2 regions of the Fenollaria sp. C0166D3 genome follow, and region 2 is predicted to be linked to the other one. Evidence: predicted binding sites of a transcription regulator. Region 2 holds the regulator's gene; the other holds the start of a gene.
What was found. Region 2 encodes NrdR, which represses ribonucleotide reductase genes. Its sites were predicted from a motif close to CACNANATNTNGTG; they were not measured.
Positions count from the first base shown of each region.

Region 1 (7,469 bases), on a different contig from region 2:
AGGTTTTCGAGACTTTCGATGGGCTTGATGCGGACTTTATCGTGACTAGCCTTGTCTACAAGGGCAGGGACTTTGAGTTTGAAAAGCTGGCTGAGGCCATCGGCGAAAGGAGAGGCATCTACTTTATAAAAGACAACAAAGAAGCCTACAAGAAGGCGCTTGAGCTATATACAGACGATGCTGTCATAGTTGTTGCAGGCTCACTTTACCTTGCGAGCGTGTTTAGAGACTTAATTTTGGGACTTAAGCATTATAATTAAGATTTTTGGGTATATAGTTTAAGAGGGAGTGATGAAATGAAATTAGTATTTTTAATTGGCTCACAAAGAGAGGGCTCACTGAATAAACTATTAGCAAAGGAAATAGAAAAGGAATTTGCTGATTACGATATCGTAGAATATTATCCAAATGACTTTAAAATGTTTAATGGGGATCTTGAACATCCTGAAGAAGCTTGGATCAAGAAGATTAGAGAAGATATTAGAGAAGCAGAAGGCGTCATCATTGCTTCACCTGAGTACAACTACTCAGTTCCAGGCACTGTCAAGAACATGATTGACTGGTTATCAAGACCAAATGATGAAGAAAAGTACCTAATCGGCGGCAAGAACTTTGCTGTGGTTGGCGTAACACAAGGACTTGACGGAACAAGACTTGCGCAAAAAGAACTTATAGCAGTACTTCATCAACTAAGAGCAAATATTGATGCGATGAACACAATAAGCATTCCATTTGCAGATGAAGAAGGTAAATTCATAGCCGATAATAAAGAAAGAATCAAGGACTTCGCTGATAAGTTCAAGAAATTTATAGAAAAATAGTTTTTTATCGATATGGGCCGCGAGAAGCGGCTCTATTTTTATGTCAGAGCCTTAGTAAAAATATTATTATAATCATGTAAAATGTGATATAATGAAAAGAGGAAGAGGGCGAAGGCTTTGAAAAAGATAAGAGCGGGCATAATAACAGGCATAATATTTATAATCAATATATTATTCTATTATAAAAATTTTATTTACAAACTAGCTTTGGATCAAAGACCAAGGCTTATTTTATTGACACTTGCAATCATACTAACATCGGCGATAGAGCTAGCAGTTTTATTTGCCTTTACTTCAAGGGTATATAGAGCAGCCGTCATAGCCGTAGCAGGCTTTGCCAAGATAGCCGCAAGCGTTTTTTATGCAGAATTTGCAAACTTTGATCTTTTCTCAAGATTCGGCCAAACGAAAGAGCTTAAGGGCACGGGACCAGTTATTCGCGAGAATATCAGCGTATTTTTAATCGTGATTATACTACTCTCACTAATAAATATTGTCTTAGTCATGACGAGCGAAAAAAAGAAGGGCAGCGTGAAGCGCTCAGCCATTGGCATAGGTTTAGCCGCGCTATTAATAATCGCGCCGCAATACCTTTATGGAAGCATCTTTGGTACAGAGCTTTACTCGACCATTGCCATGAGTAAGCTAAAGAGAATTGTAGACGAAAGAGCTATGCGTGACGAGAGCATGGAGATGGACGCCCGAAGAGAGTTTAGAGAGAGAAAATTTACTTCGAACGATTTCACTGGGCTTGCGAAGGGCAAAAACATCATTGTAATTCAGTGCGAAAGCCTTCAAAATACCTTTGTGAACAAAGAGTACAACGGAGAGGAGATCACTCCATTTATGAACAGACTCATCAAGGACGAGGGCAGCATCTACTTTGATAACTACTTCGAACTTTTGGGCATGGGCAATACATCGGATGCGGAGTTTGTCTCGCTTAACGGCCTTTATCCTTCACTTAAGGGGCAGGCCTACAAGCTTTATGAGGGCTGCGACAACTACGGTCTCTTCACATCGGCAAAGGACCACGGCTACAGGACCATGGCCTTTCATGGCAACACTGGTAAGTTCTACGACAGAAGGCATTTTTATGAAGATCTTGGCGTGGATGACATCATGCTTGGCGAGGAATTTACTCAAGACGAAATCATCAACATGGGTCTATCTGATAAATCATTTTTCAAGCAGTCCATGGCGAAGTATAAGGACGCTGCGCAAAATGGCGATAAGTTCTTTTCCTTCATGATTACGCTTACAACGCATACGCCATTCATCTTGCCAGAAGAGCTAGCAAGCATTAAGCCCTTACCTGGCGATGAAGATGATTATGTATATAGATACGCTAAGTGCGCGAGATACACCGACGAAGCCATAGAGAGCTTCTTCAAAGATTTGGATGAGCTAGGTCTTTTAGACGACACGGTCATAGTGATTTATGGTGACCATCATGCGATGACAGTTAAAAATGCCGAGCGACAAGAATCGATTAAGAAATGGCTCGGCAAGGAGCTTGACTACGATGAAATGATGAACATACCGCTAGTAATCAGAGTTCCCGGCTACAAAGAAAACGCGCAAAGGCACAATATAGGCAGCCAGCTAGATTTATACGCGACACTTATTAATTTACTTGATTGGGACAAGACAAAGTACCCTAACATGGGCGTCGACCTACTTGATGACGAAGCAAGCAAGGACAACATCGTTTTTCCGCTAACCCATCTTGACAAAGGCAGCTTCATCACAGACGATACGCTTTTTGTCTATCCGAGAGACAGAATTTTTGACCACGGCCGCTACATCGACCGCAAAACTCGTAAGGACCTCCCTATAGCTGAGGCGAAAGAGCTTTCTAAGAGAGCAGTCATCACCACAAACTATGGATATGGTCTTGCCACTACGAACAAACTTTTGGATTTAGTAGAAAAAACTTCCGAAGAAGATAAAAGTACTAGATGATCATAGGCATATTGCCTTAAAGAGAGTGAATAAAACGTGTAAAATTAATTAGAGTGGCAGCGAAGCCATTCTCAAAGATAAAAAGGAATTAACAAAATAGTAACAAATTTATGAACTCTATTGAAAAATATCGCGCCTTGTATTATAATATGAGAAGTAAAAGGAGTTTGATTATGAAAAAGAAATTTGTAATATCTTTTATAGTCGCGTTTCTAGCCTTTGGCTTTGTGTTTTACAGGGCGCAAAAGAGGATCAATAACGGCGAATTAAAAGGTAATGATAATATAGAAGAAAATCAAGTTGAGGAAGAGGCTCAAGAAGAGGAAGAAACGGAAGAGGAGCTAAACCCGATATTCCCAGACGACCAAAAGGTTTTGAAGGAAGAGCACGGTAATGAGCTTTGTTTCTTGCTCATGGGTATAGATAAGAGAGATGCCGGTCAAAAAGAGATGAGGGGACAAAGATCAGACACAATGATGCTTTGCAAAGTAAACTTTGACGACGGCTCAATCAAGATGCTAAGCCTTCCTCGTGATAGTATAGTAAAGATTAAAGGTGCAGATGACAAACTTACACACGCCCACTCATATGGCGGACCAGCGCTATCTCTAAAGACTGTTAGAGACTGGCTAAAGCTTGATGTGCGCTACTACGTAAGAGTTGACTACAAGGCAGTAGAAGACCTAGTGGACATAGTTGGCGGCGTAGAATTTGACGTGCCAATCGATATGAACTACCACGACACAACAAAAGGAAACGAACTGCACATCAATATTAAAAAAGGTAAGCAAACAATTACTAAGGATAATGTTATAGGTCTACTTAGATTTAGAAAAGGTTATACTGATTCCAATTACGGAGTTGCTGACTATGGTAGACAAAGGACACAACAAGATTTTATGAAGGAACTTGCTAAAAAAGTATTGAGACCCGAAAATATATTGAAGATTGGATCAATTTGGAACACAATCAATAAAAACGTTAAGACAAACATCCCAGGAGGCACCATCGCTACATCCATACTACAAGTTGGTATAGGTAGAGTTCACGCAGATAAGATGGAAACAGCTTCACTAATAGGTAAACCAGGCAGCGTACACGGACTAAGCGCATTGGTAATACCGAAGAAGGAGATTGAGGAGAAGGTGTATCCTTGGTTTGGAGATTATCGCTTCAAATAATTTCGCATTCGATTTGCGATCTTGGCTAGTTTCGAATTATTTTGTCGCTGCGGAGTGCGTTTAGCACACCTCACTCCAAAAAATTCTGTACAACGCCAATCTCATCAAATCGCTCTGCAAAATTTGTTTGTGCAGACTCTATGTTTATTAAAATGTATATTTTAAAGAAGGCAATTGCCTTCTTTTTTTATGCTTGTATATGATTTTTCATTCAAGTGGGATATTAAACTAGTAGTGAGAAAATTGATTTTCACGAGCGCAGCATTCGGAATAAATTGCATTAATTTCTTTGCGCAACGAGCCGCCCGTGGGCTCATCTAGCTGAGCGAAGCGAACGAATATGAGACCACAGGTGAGTAAGCTTAGAAATTAACAATTTATGTAGACCAGCAAGTGAAGGAAAACAATTTTCGATGTGCAATGCTTAGGCATGACATATACATTACGCTTGCTTCGTCAGTCAATTACGCTTTTTTATCCATATCGCATAATGATACAGTTATTTAACTTACGAAAATATATGAAGAAATCTTAACAATTTATTTATAATTTCCTATTGCTAATCGCCACTATATGTAGTATAATAATATTTGCAAAGAGGAGAAGCAATCAAAATATTGTGGAGGTATGAGATGTATATATTCAAGAGAAGCGGCGAAAAAGTGCCATTTGACGAATCTAAAATTGTTGTAGCTATTAAAAAGGCGATGAATTCTTCAACAGGGGTATATGAAGAAGGTCTTGCTGAAAAGATAGCTGACGAGATCAAGAGGGAAGCTGTTGTAGCTGAAAGACCTCTTTCGATTTATGATATCGAAGACAAGGTTTACTACAAGCTTATCGAGAACAAAAATCCGGCTACTGCCAGAAGCTATGAAAACTACAAGGCTGTTCAAGCTTTCAAAAGAAAGATTAATACTACTGACGAGAGCATTATCGGTCTTCTTGACAGAAAAAACAGCGACTTAATGAAGGAAAACTCTAATAAAAACGCTCACATCGCATCTACTCAAAGAGATTTGATTGCTGGTGAAGTATCTAAGGACATTGCTAGAAGGCTAATGATTGACGATGACCTTCTTCAAGCGCACGACGAAGGCTCCATCCATTTGCATGATATGGACTACATCATTCAACCTATGTTTAACTGCTGCCTAGTTAATATGAAAGACATGCTTGACAACGGCACTGTGGTTAATGGTAAATTGATTGAAAGCCCAAGATCGTTCCAAGTTGCCTGCAATGTCATGACTCAAATCATTGCACAAATCGCATCAAACCAATATGGTGGCCAATCCATTGACATAAAATGTCTTGCGAAGTACTTAAGACGCAGCTACGAAAAGAATTTGAAGCTTGCTAAGGAAATGTTTGATGACGAGGCAAAGCAAGACGAATTAGCAAGAAAACTTACTCAAAGGGATCTTGAAAGCGGCATACAAACTATACAATATCAAATAAATACACTTATGACTTCGAATGGTCAAGCGCCTTTCGTTACTCTATTCATGCACATGGAAGATGATTTTGAGTACGCGGATGAGCTTGCGATGATCATCGAAGAGATCTTAAAGCAAAGAATTCAAGGTATCAAGAACGAATGCGGTGTTTATGTGACTCCAGCTTTTCCAAAGCTTGTTTATGTTCTTGATGAAAATAACGTTCACAAGGACTCGAAGTACTACTACTTAACTCAAACTGCTATCAAATGTACTGCTAAGAGGATGTACCCTGACTATATCTCTGCTAAAAAGATGAGAGAAAATTACGAAGGAAATGTTTTTGCGCCTATGGGCTGCAGAGCCTTTCTATCGCCATGGAAGGATAAGGACGGCAACTACAAGTTTGACGGTAGATTCAACATGGGAGTTGTTTCTCTAAACTTACCGCAAATAGCTATCGTTAGCGGCGGCGACGAAGAGAAATTCTTCGAAATTCTTGACAAGAGACTTGACCTATGCAGAAAGGCTTGTCTACTTAGATACGATATCTTAAAGAACGTTACAAGCGATTCATCTCCAATTCACTGGAGACACGGCGCTATCGCTAGACTTAACGAGCACGAGCCAATCAGACCACTTCTTGAGAATGGTTATGCCACAGTAACTTTAGGCTACATCGGTCTATATGAAGCGACTTACCTAGTTCGCCACACTCCTCATACTGATGAGCACGCAACTGATTTTGCTCTTAAAGTAATGAGAAAAATGAATGAAAAATTACAAGCTTGGAAGAAGGAAGATGGCCTTGGCTATGCGCTTTATGGCACTCCTGCTGAAAGCCTTTGCTATAGATTTGCAAAGAAGGACCTTGAAAGATTTGGCGAGATCAAAAACGTTACTGACAAGGGTTATTACACAAACTCTTTCCATGTTGATGTTAGGGAGCATATATCTGTATTTGACAAGTTCAAGTTTGAAGCTCAATTCCAAGCACTTTCAAAGGGCGGATGCATCAGTTACGCTGAAATACCTAACATGGGCCATAACTTAGAAGCGCTTGAAACTATAGTTGATTACATTTATGACAATATTCAATATGCAGAATTCAATACAAAATCCGACTATTGCCACGTTTGCGGCTATGACGGTGAAATCATTATCAATGATCATAACGAATGGGAATGCCCACAATGTCATAACAAAGACCAAGCTAAGATGAATGTTACAAGAAGGACATGCGGCTACCTTGGCGAAAACTTCTGGAATGAAGGAAAAACTAAGGAGATAAAGCAAAGGGTACTTCACATATAATGAATTACGCGCAAATTAGGAAATATGACATAGCGAACGGCCCAGGCGTTAGAACGACTATATTCTTAACGGGCTGCACCTTGAATTGCAAAAACTGTTTCAATAAAGAGTACCAAAACTTTAACTTTGGCAAAGTCTTTGATGGAAAGGCCTTTGCTGAGCTTATGGACTGTTTAAACGATGACAATATTCGCGGCCTATCGGTTTTAGGAGGAGAGCCCTTCGATAATCTTGATGGACTTAATGATCTTATCAAAAACGTGAGAGAGAGGTCTGAGAAAGACATTTGGGTCTACTCCGGCTACACATTTGAAGAGCTAGTTCAAAAAGACGGGGCTATGGACGTCTTGAAGAACATAGATGTTTTGGTTGACGGACGCTTTGTAGAAGACTTAAAGGACTTGAAGCTAAAGTTCAGAGGCTCCTCTAATCAAAGGATCATCGATATGAAGAGGACGCTTGAGATAGGTAAAATTTTACTCATGGATAAATATATGAAAGAAGATTGATTATTCAGTCTTCTTTTTTTACGCCTAATTTTACAAGGTGGCAAATCCATTAACATAGAATAGATAGATAGAAATTTATTTTTATAAAAAATTCTTGACAAAGAGGGGAATTTATTGTATACTTACAAGGTAACCTTGCTCTTTATTTATTAAAGAGCCATAAGTCCAAAAGGAGGTGGAAAGATGAAAAAATATGAAGCAATGTATGTTTTTTATCCTGAAACAAGTGAGGAAGCTAGA
Region 1 is NZ_JBWPVU010000004.1:92,437-99,905, reverse strand. It holds gene AC1EJ0_RS04055 (bifunctional folylpolyglutamate synthase/dihydrofolate synthase) at 1-260, shown strand, start outside; gene AC1EJ0_RS04050 (NADPH-dependent FMN reductase) at 297-821, shown strand; gene AC1EJ0_RS04045 (LTA synthase family protein) at 939-2,786, shown strand; gene AC1EJ0_RS04040 (LCP family protein) at 2,960-3,967, shown strand; gene nrdD (anaerobic ribonucleoside-triphosphate reductase) at 4,600-6,720, shown strand; gene nrdG (anaerobic ribonucleoside-triphosphate reductase activating protein) at 6,720-7,229, shown strand; gene rpsF (30S ribosomal protein S6) at 7,413-7,469, shown strand, end outside.
Region 1: nrdD (anaerobic ribonucleoside-triphosphate reductase) is a predicted target of NrdR. The motif match lies at 4,535-4,548, and genes of this name have one in related genera.

Region 2 (7,469 bases):
CGTCAGATAAGTTTGCTAACAAAATCTCAAACTTTGTTAACAAGATAGTTAGTAAGTCATTAGAAACTGCTGAGAAAGGCATGAGAGACGGCCATATATACGCAAGCTACAGCTTTGATGATAGATTCAAAAACAAAAAGTTCGCAACACTTAAACTTGATGTAGACAAGAATAAAAAATATGATTTAATAATAAATAATACTAATGAAAAAGTAGAGATACTTCCATCGAGCTCAGATCAAATTGAAATCTTTGGCAAAATCTATTACACAGATAAAAAAACTATTCCTGGCGATTATGAGTTCATAAACTGCTTTATCGATGATAAAGAAATACTTATCGAGCCAAACTACGAAAGTTTTACTAAAAAAGATTTTGCAGTTAGCCTAAAGGTTTTAGTACCTGCTTTAAACTTTGCTAAAGTTGATGTTAAGACAAGCAATGACAAGATAATTCTTGACTCAGTCAATTGTGACGAGCTATACTTAACAACAAGCAATGACAAGATCAAGATTGAAGACTCAATCATTGGCAAATCAGAACTTAAAACTACTAACGATTCAGTTAAGATAAAGGACGCGAAGTTCACTGACCTTCTTATAAATACAACAAACGCTGAAATAACTATGCATAACACACCATTTGTTAATCTAGAAGCTCACACAACAAACGCTTATGTTGATGTTAAAGACGTCTTCAACTGCGCTGAAAACATTATTATAACTAATAGTAATGGACCTGTCACAGTTGAATTAGAAAGCGTTAGCAGAAATGTCAAGTTTAATCTAAGAGGTCTAAGTAAATACACATGCCCAGCCATCTTCGACGACAGCAGATTTAAGCTTGATGAAGACGGTGACGAATTAAGTACAGCAGTACTTAATAACGATTCAGACCTTACTCTATTCGGTGATATAAAGACAAGCAATGGACCTATCATCATCGAATAAGTCTAATATTCCCATCACAAATCCTGATCACTTATGTGACCAGGATTTTTTTCTTTACAAAGCTGTTAAATTTCTTGTAAATCGAAGTCTTTTAATGTATAATTATAGTGCTAAGAGTTAAGAAACTATAATTATAGGAGAAAGTAATGAAAATAAATAAAATAAAAATAAAATTTAATATATTTGTCTTGCTAATAACGCTGAGTGTATTTTTACTCGTGTTAAGCACAAAAAATACAGCTTATGCCGAGGAAGCTGCTAAGGAAACTGAAAAAACTGAGGAAACTACGGAGACTAAAGAAGCTGAGGAAACGAAAGAAAATAAAGAAGATGAAAAAGGCAAAGAAGCTGAGGAAGCTAAGGAAGATGGCTTTGAGTTTAAAGGCGCCAAGCTTAAGTTTATCACGGGAAGTTTTGATGGCAAGGACAGTTTAGATATTGATTTTCCTATAAAAATGAAAGATGCGAGCTGCGAATACATTGATGAGGCTGCGAAAATTATTAGCATAGAGAAAAAAGAATTCAATATTAAAAATCCAAACATAGTCATTTTGCATAGCGGCGAAAAATACTACGTGATCACAGCCATCAACGCTTACAAAGATGTTCAAGACAATATTATTGACAAGGTGAACATTGAGAGCGAAATTACTTATGACAAGACAAAACTAAAGATAAAATTAAGACTAAAAGATATCAAAGACACGAATAAAGACATTAAATACAGCATTTGCTACGCGAGCATGGATGAAAAACCATTCCAAACGCAAGAAGCGTTTAAACTTGTCGACATGAAGTACAGACTTGATAAGCACTGTATCATTCCTGATGGCTACTACTATCAAATGAATCCGCGCTCGGTGCCATATAAGGAGAGCTACTTCTTTTTGCAAGGCGCTATATATATTGCAAACACTCACCTAGATACGATTGACAGCAAATTTTCACAAGTAATGACAGCAAAGCTTATAGACGATACAGCGAAGAAGCTTAATGACGAAGGCTACTATCCTATTCCATATAGAAGTGAGTGGCTAAAGGCTGACTACAACATTGAGAAAGGCTACTTCGATACAAGGTGGAATCTTGATTACGCCTACATCTGCTTAAGAATGTATGAAAAGTTTCAAGATGAAAAATATTTAGAGCTTGCCGATAAGGTCTTGACTTATTACAAAAAATACGCTAATCAAAACGCAATCAAAATTCCTTATAAAGAAGATGCCTGCCTAGTTATGGACTACGGCGCTGAGTACTACATCGGCATGACGCACTCTTCACTAAACCATCACCTAATGGGCTTAAAGGCTCTTATGTACGAAGACCTTCTTAAAGAAAAGCCTGTAAATACTGAGTTTATAAAGAAGATGCTAAATGGCGTTGAAGCGACTTGCAATAGCTGGATTAAAAAGAACGGCGATCTTGAATACGCCATCTTTGTTAATGGTACTTATGGCCTTAAAGATTATCCAGATTTAACATTAAATGACTTGAGAGATTGTCAAGCACTTCACGAAAAGCTTTATAAGAGCAAGAATGCTTCTTTAGAGACATTAATAGTTTCAAAGCAAGCGTGGTATGACAATGTTTATAAAAAACAAGTAAGCAAAAAGAAATAATGATACAAAGAGGCTAGTCAAATAAAGACTAGCCTCTATATATTAATCGTATTGAATAAATCACAAAAATGCCTTTCCTGTAAAACAAGAAAGGCATTTCTTATACTAATTGTTTTGTTCGTCTATTATCTTTTGGAGCTCTTTCATAAATGATTGAGTATCTTTAAACTCTCTGTATACTGAAGCAAATCTTACATAAGCTACTTGGTCTATCTCCTTAAGGCCTTGCATAATAAGTTCGCCTACTTCGGTAGATGAAACTTCTTTCTTCATCGTGCTCATAAGCTTTTCTTCGACACTATCTGCCAAGCCTTCAATTTGACTTAGGCTAACAGGTCTTTTCTCGCAAGATTTGATTACGCCCTTTAATATCTTACTTCTGTCAAATGTCTCTCTGTCTCCGTTTTTCTTGACAACTATTAAAGGTGTTTCTTCAATTTTTTCATATGTTGTAAATCTTTTTTTACAGCGAAGACACTCTCTACGTCTCCTAATCGCAGTACCCTCATTAGTAGGTCTTGAATCTAGTACTTTTGAATCTTCGTAAGAACAAAAAGGACACTTCATAATTAATTATTCTTTAAAAAATCAGGTACTAATAAAGAATCGTCGAAGCTTGAAGTAGGTTCACTTCTCTTTTCTTCGTACTTTTCTTCTTCTACATCAGAATCCTTATTTGAATCTTTTTTAGCAGGTTTAGATCCATCTTCAAATTCTGTAGCGATAACAGTTATCTTGATAGAATCGCCAAGGCTTTCATCGATACCAGCACCGAAGATGATGTTTGCATCGTCAGCAACTGATTGTCTGATTAAGTCTGCGGCTTCATTTACTTCGAACATACCAAGGTCTGTACCACCTGTGATATTTAATAGAACGGACTTAGATCCTTCTATGGATGTTTCAAGTAGTGGTGACTTGATAGCAAGTTTCGCTGCGTCAGTAGCTCTGTTGTCTCCTTGAGCAAAGCCTATACCCATGTGAGCAATACCCTTTTGTTCCATGATAGTCTTAACGTCAGCAAAGTCTAGGTTGATTAGGTTCGGTACACTGATTAGATCAGATATACCTTGTATACCTTGTTTAAGTACTTCGTCAGCCATAATGAAAGCATCTTTTAATGATGTTTTCTTGTCAGCTATTTGAAGAAGTCTGTCGTTCGGAATAGTTACTAGAGTATCAACTACTTCAAGTAATTGGCTAATTCCTTGAGATGCATTCTTAGCTCTCTTCATACCTTCAAAGCCAAATGGTCTAGTTACAACGCCTACAGTTAGTATGCCTTGTTCCTTTGCTAATTGCGCAATGATAGGTGCAGCACCAGTACCTGTTCCACCGCCCATACCGGCTGTGATAAATACCATGTCAGTGCCTTTAAGCATTTCAGTGATGCCTTCTTTATCTTCAAGAGCTGCTTGTGAACCAACTTCTGGGTTAGCTCCAGCGCCTAAACCTTTTGTAACCTTATCTCCTATTTGAATTTTGTTTTGTGCCTTTGATGATGCAAGTGCTTGTCTATCTGTGTTAACTGCAATAAATTCAACACCCTTTACGCCTGCATCAACCATTCTGTTAACGGCGTTGTTACCTGCTCCGCCAACACCTATAACTTTAATTTTGGCAAATTGGTCAATTTCTACATCAAAATCAATCATTTACGAATCCTCCTTTTATACTAAGTATTTAATTATTTACTCTATTACTTATATTCTACCACAAAATCTACATTTTGTTTAGTATTTTTCTTCTAATTGTCGCAAAATTGTTAAAAATTCTTCCTCCGAAGACGAAAATCGCCGCATAATATAAAGGTATGCTAAGAATATCGCCTAGCCAAGTAAGCAGCGCCGCGATTAAGGAGTTACCAATAAGACCCGATAAAAAAAGCTTATTGTTAAAATTGTTGTCCATGTGTGCGTTAATACCACCAAAAACTGAGTCAATCGCAGCTAGTAGCGCCATGGATATATACAAGGAATAATATGGATTGTAACTATATGGCAGTACATAGCCGATTATTATTCCGATTATTATACCAATGAGTGCAATAATCATTTTTTATCCTCTCCCGTCAATTTTTCTGAATATATAATCTTGTCCTCGTCTATCTTTTTCTTAACAAGAACATTTTCACTTTGCTCTATATCAAGCTTAATTGGGTTTATGGTCTCTAAGATACTAGCAAAAGTACCCGGTGACTTAATCGCTGAATAAAGCTTGTCACTGTTGCCTATCGCCTTTATTACAAATGGCGCTCCCTTAGTTCTTCCGTTGAGCCTAACAACTGGTCCATTGCACTTAACGCCAGTCCTTGAATAAACTCTTAAATCGTTTATGCTGATGGCTTCGGCGCCTGAATCCCTTAAGTCGTTAATTATCCTTAGTAAGTCGCTATCGTGAACCACGTCAGTCCTCTTGACCGGCCTATCGACAGCTTCCTCACTTATGGTAAGTACTATGCCTGGGCCTTCAAGATCAACGTCTCCTGATATCATCTGATAAAATAATTTTTCTTCATTTAAAAATGCTAAAAAATCACTATCGTTCTTGACTAGATTATCCAAAGTCTCAAGCTTTTTCTCTTGCTTGTCGAGCTCTTCATTAATGCTCTTGATTTCTGCTTTTAAATTCTTTACCTTGATGCTTGTCTCTTTCATCTTGTTTATGCTTAAAGGCTCGTAGAATTCTCTGTCTGTCTTTAAGTATAAGCCAAGGAAAATTCCTACAAGTATATAAATTATAACAAGCACAACGCGTTTAATCTTATGCTTCATTCTTGCACGTCATTAGCAGGCTTTGCGTATAGAAAGTCGATGCTCTTTTTGTATCTCGGTATAAGTATATCGTCTCTTACAGTTAAAATGACTTGGTAGTTATAGTTTTGCAGCTCATCTTTAATTCCGCCTTTAAACTCAATAGCCGATTGCATTGTGTCAGCGTCGCCTATAGCCTTTATAACTATGGGCGCAGATGTACTTACTCCGCCAACTTCTATATGTTTACCTGCACTTACTATCTCAGTAAATGATGTGTATCTCTCTTCATTTATAGATATAGCCTCAGCTCCAGCGCTATTTAAAACGCTAATGGCGCTAAGAATTAGATCTATATCGTTTTGTATGCCAAAGCTCACTTCGCCATCGGCAAGTTTTGGTTCATCTATAGTTAGTATGATGCCCTTGCCCTTTAGATCTGTGTAGCCAGCTATCATCTTATATTTTTCAGTTTCTTCGTATAATTTTTTTGCTATCTCATTATTGCTCGAGCCAGGTTTTTCATACTCTCTAAGCTTTTCTTCTGTCTCATCAAGCCTTTGCAATAAGCCGTCTCTCTCTTCTTCTAATGATTTTACTCTTTGAGCAAGCTCTTGCCCCCTCTTTACATTTAGAGGGTTGCCAACAGTTTTCTTCACTGTTTTAAGCTGCATCGTTATCGAAAGACCTATAATTACACTAGCTATGAATAGCAATATTTTTTTCTTATCAATTTTCATCTATTCACCCGTATCTAAAACTACAACAGGCGCCTTGCCCTTATTAAACATAATCATCCTAGGTACTTGTCCTTTTTCCTTAAGCTTAGTCATGGTCGCATTTAAGACCTTCATCTTGTATCTAACGTCCTTAAGCTCACCAAGCTGAACGACAAGGCCGCTCCTATAGTTTAGAGAAACTTCTAAGTCCTGATTCTTCTCTATAGTCTTGATTTCTTTCACTAAATTATTCGCGCTTATCTCAGTTATTAGCTCTTCAAGTGAAGCACCAACCTCAGTATTGTAAAAATTTTCGCCTTGTTCAAGATGAGTCTTGTCAAAATTCTTTATAAGCGGGTAGCCTTCCTTATATGAACTGCTGTTCTCGAGGACAGTGCCTTTCTCGTCTATGTAAATGTATTTTGAGTCGCTAAAAAATTCTGCCGCGATTAATCTTTCCTTAATTTCAATCGTTACAGTATCCTTTGACGATCTACTTAGATGTGCGTCCTCAACATATGGATTCATCTTAATCTTAGCCTTTGCTTCAGTAAGGCTTTGCTTAAGAATGTTCTCACCTATTTCAAGTTCGCTCGCCTTTATTATATCATCAGTAGATAAGTTTTTGTTGCCGCTAACATTTATATGCTTTAGACCAAAGAGCTTTGTATTGAATATAAATAGTATGAACGCAAAAACAATTACAGTGATTACGAAGAATCTCAAAAGACTTCTCCTTCTTTGCCTTTCTCTTTGTATTCTTTTTCTCCTTATATCCTGTTTACTCATTGGTTCCATAATTTCACCTTTAAATAGTTTTAATAATTATATCATATATTTCATCAATTGCATTCTTGACAAATATATTCTTAAGTCCCTTTTGCATAGACTTGTAAATATCTTCATTATGAAGTATATTATTGACCTCATCATATAGTAGCTCTTCGTTAAGGTCCTTTTCAAGTATCATCTTAGCAGCGCCCATATTCTCAAAATAGCGTGCATTGTACTCTTGATGGTTCTCAACTACATAAGCCTTTGGTATGATTATAACTGGCTTGGCTACACATGAAACCTCATTAAGAGTAAGCGCGCCAGCACTTGTGATAACCATGTCAGCATCTATCAAAGCCTTTGGCATGTCATATAGGTACTCGCCTACACGAACATTATTTTTTGTATAATCAATACCGTCTTTGTCGAGCTCTTCCTTAAACCAATTGTATGAATAAGTTCCGCTCACGTGGAAGATGTTGAAGTCCATGTCTTTATAATGTTTCTTAATCATGGCAAGAACATTTTCATTGATGGACTTTTGTCCACCGCTTCCGCCAAATGATAAAACAACTTTTTTGCCATTGTTAAAGTCGTAGTAAGGCTCATGGCTAGCCTTGTCATGAATACCGTCAAACTCTTCTCTAATCGGTA
Region 2 is NZ_JBWPVU010000007.1:97,909-105,377, forward strand. It holds gene AC1EJ0_RS06220 (SHOCT-like domain-containing protein) at 1-950, shown strand, start outside; gene AC1EJ0_RS06225 (hypothetical protein) at 1,097-2,569, shown strand; gene nrdR (transcriptional regulator NrdR) at 2,675-3,136, opposite strand; gene ftsZ (cell division protein FtsZ) at 3,139-4,224, opposite strand; gene AC1EJ0_RS06240 (small basic family protein) at 4,292-4,624, opposite strand; gene AC1EJ0_RS06245 (DUF881 domain-containing protein) at 4,621-5,343, opposite strand; gene AC1EJ0_RS06250 (DUF881 domain-containing protein) at 5,340-6,062, opposite strand; gene AC1EJ0_RS06255 (cell division protein FtsQ/DivIB) at 6,063-6,839, opposite strand; gene murG (undecaprenyldiphospho-muramoylpentapeptide beta-N-acetylglucosaminyltransferase) at 6,850-7,469, opposite strand, start outside.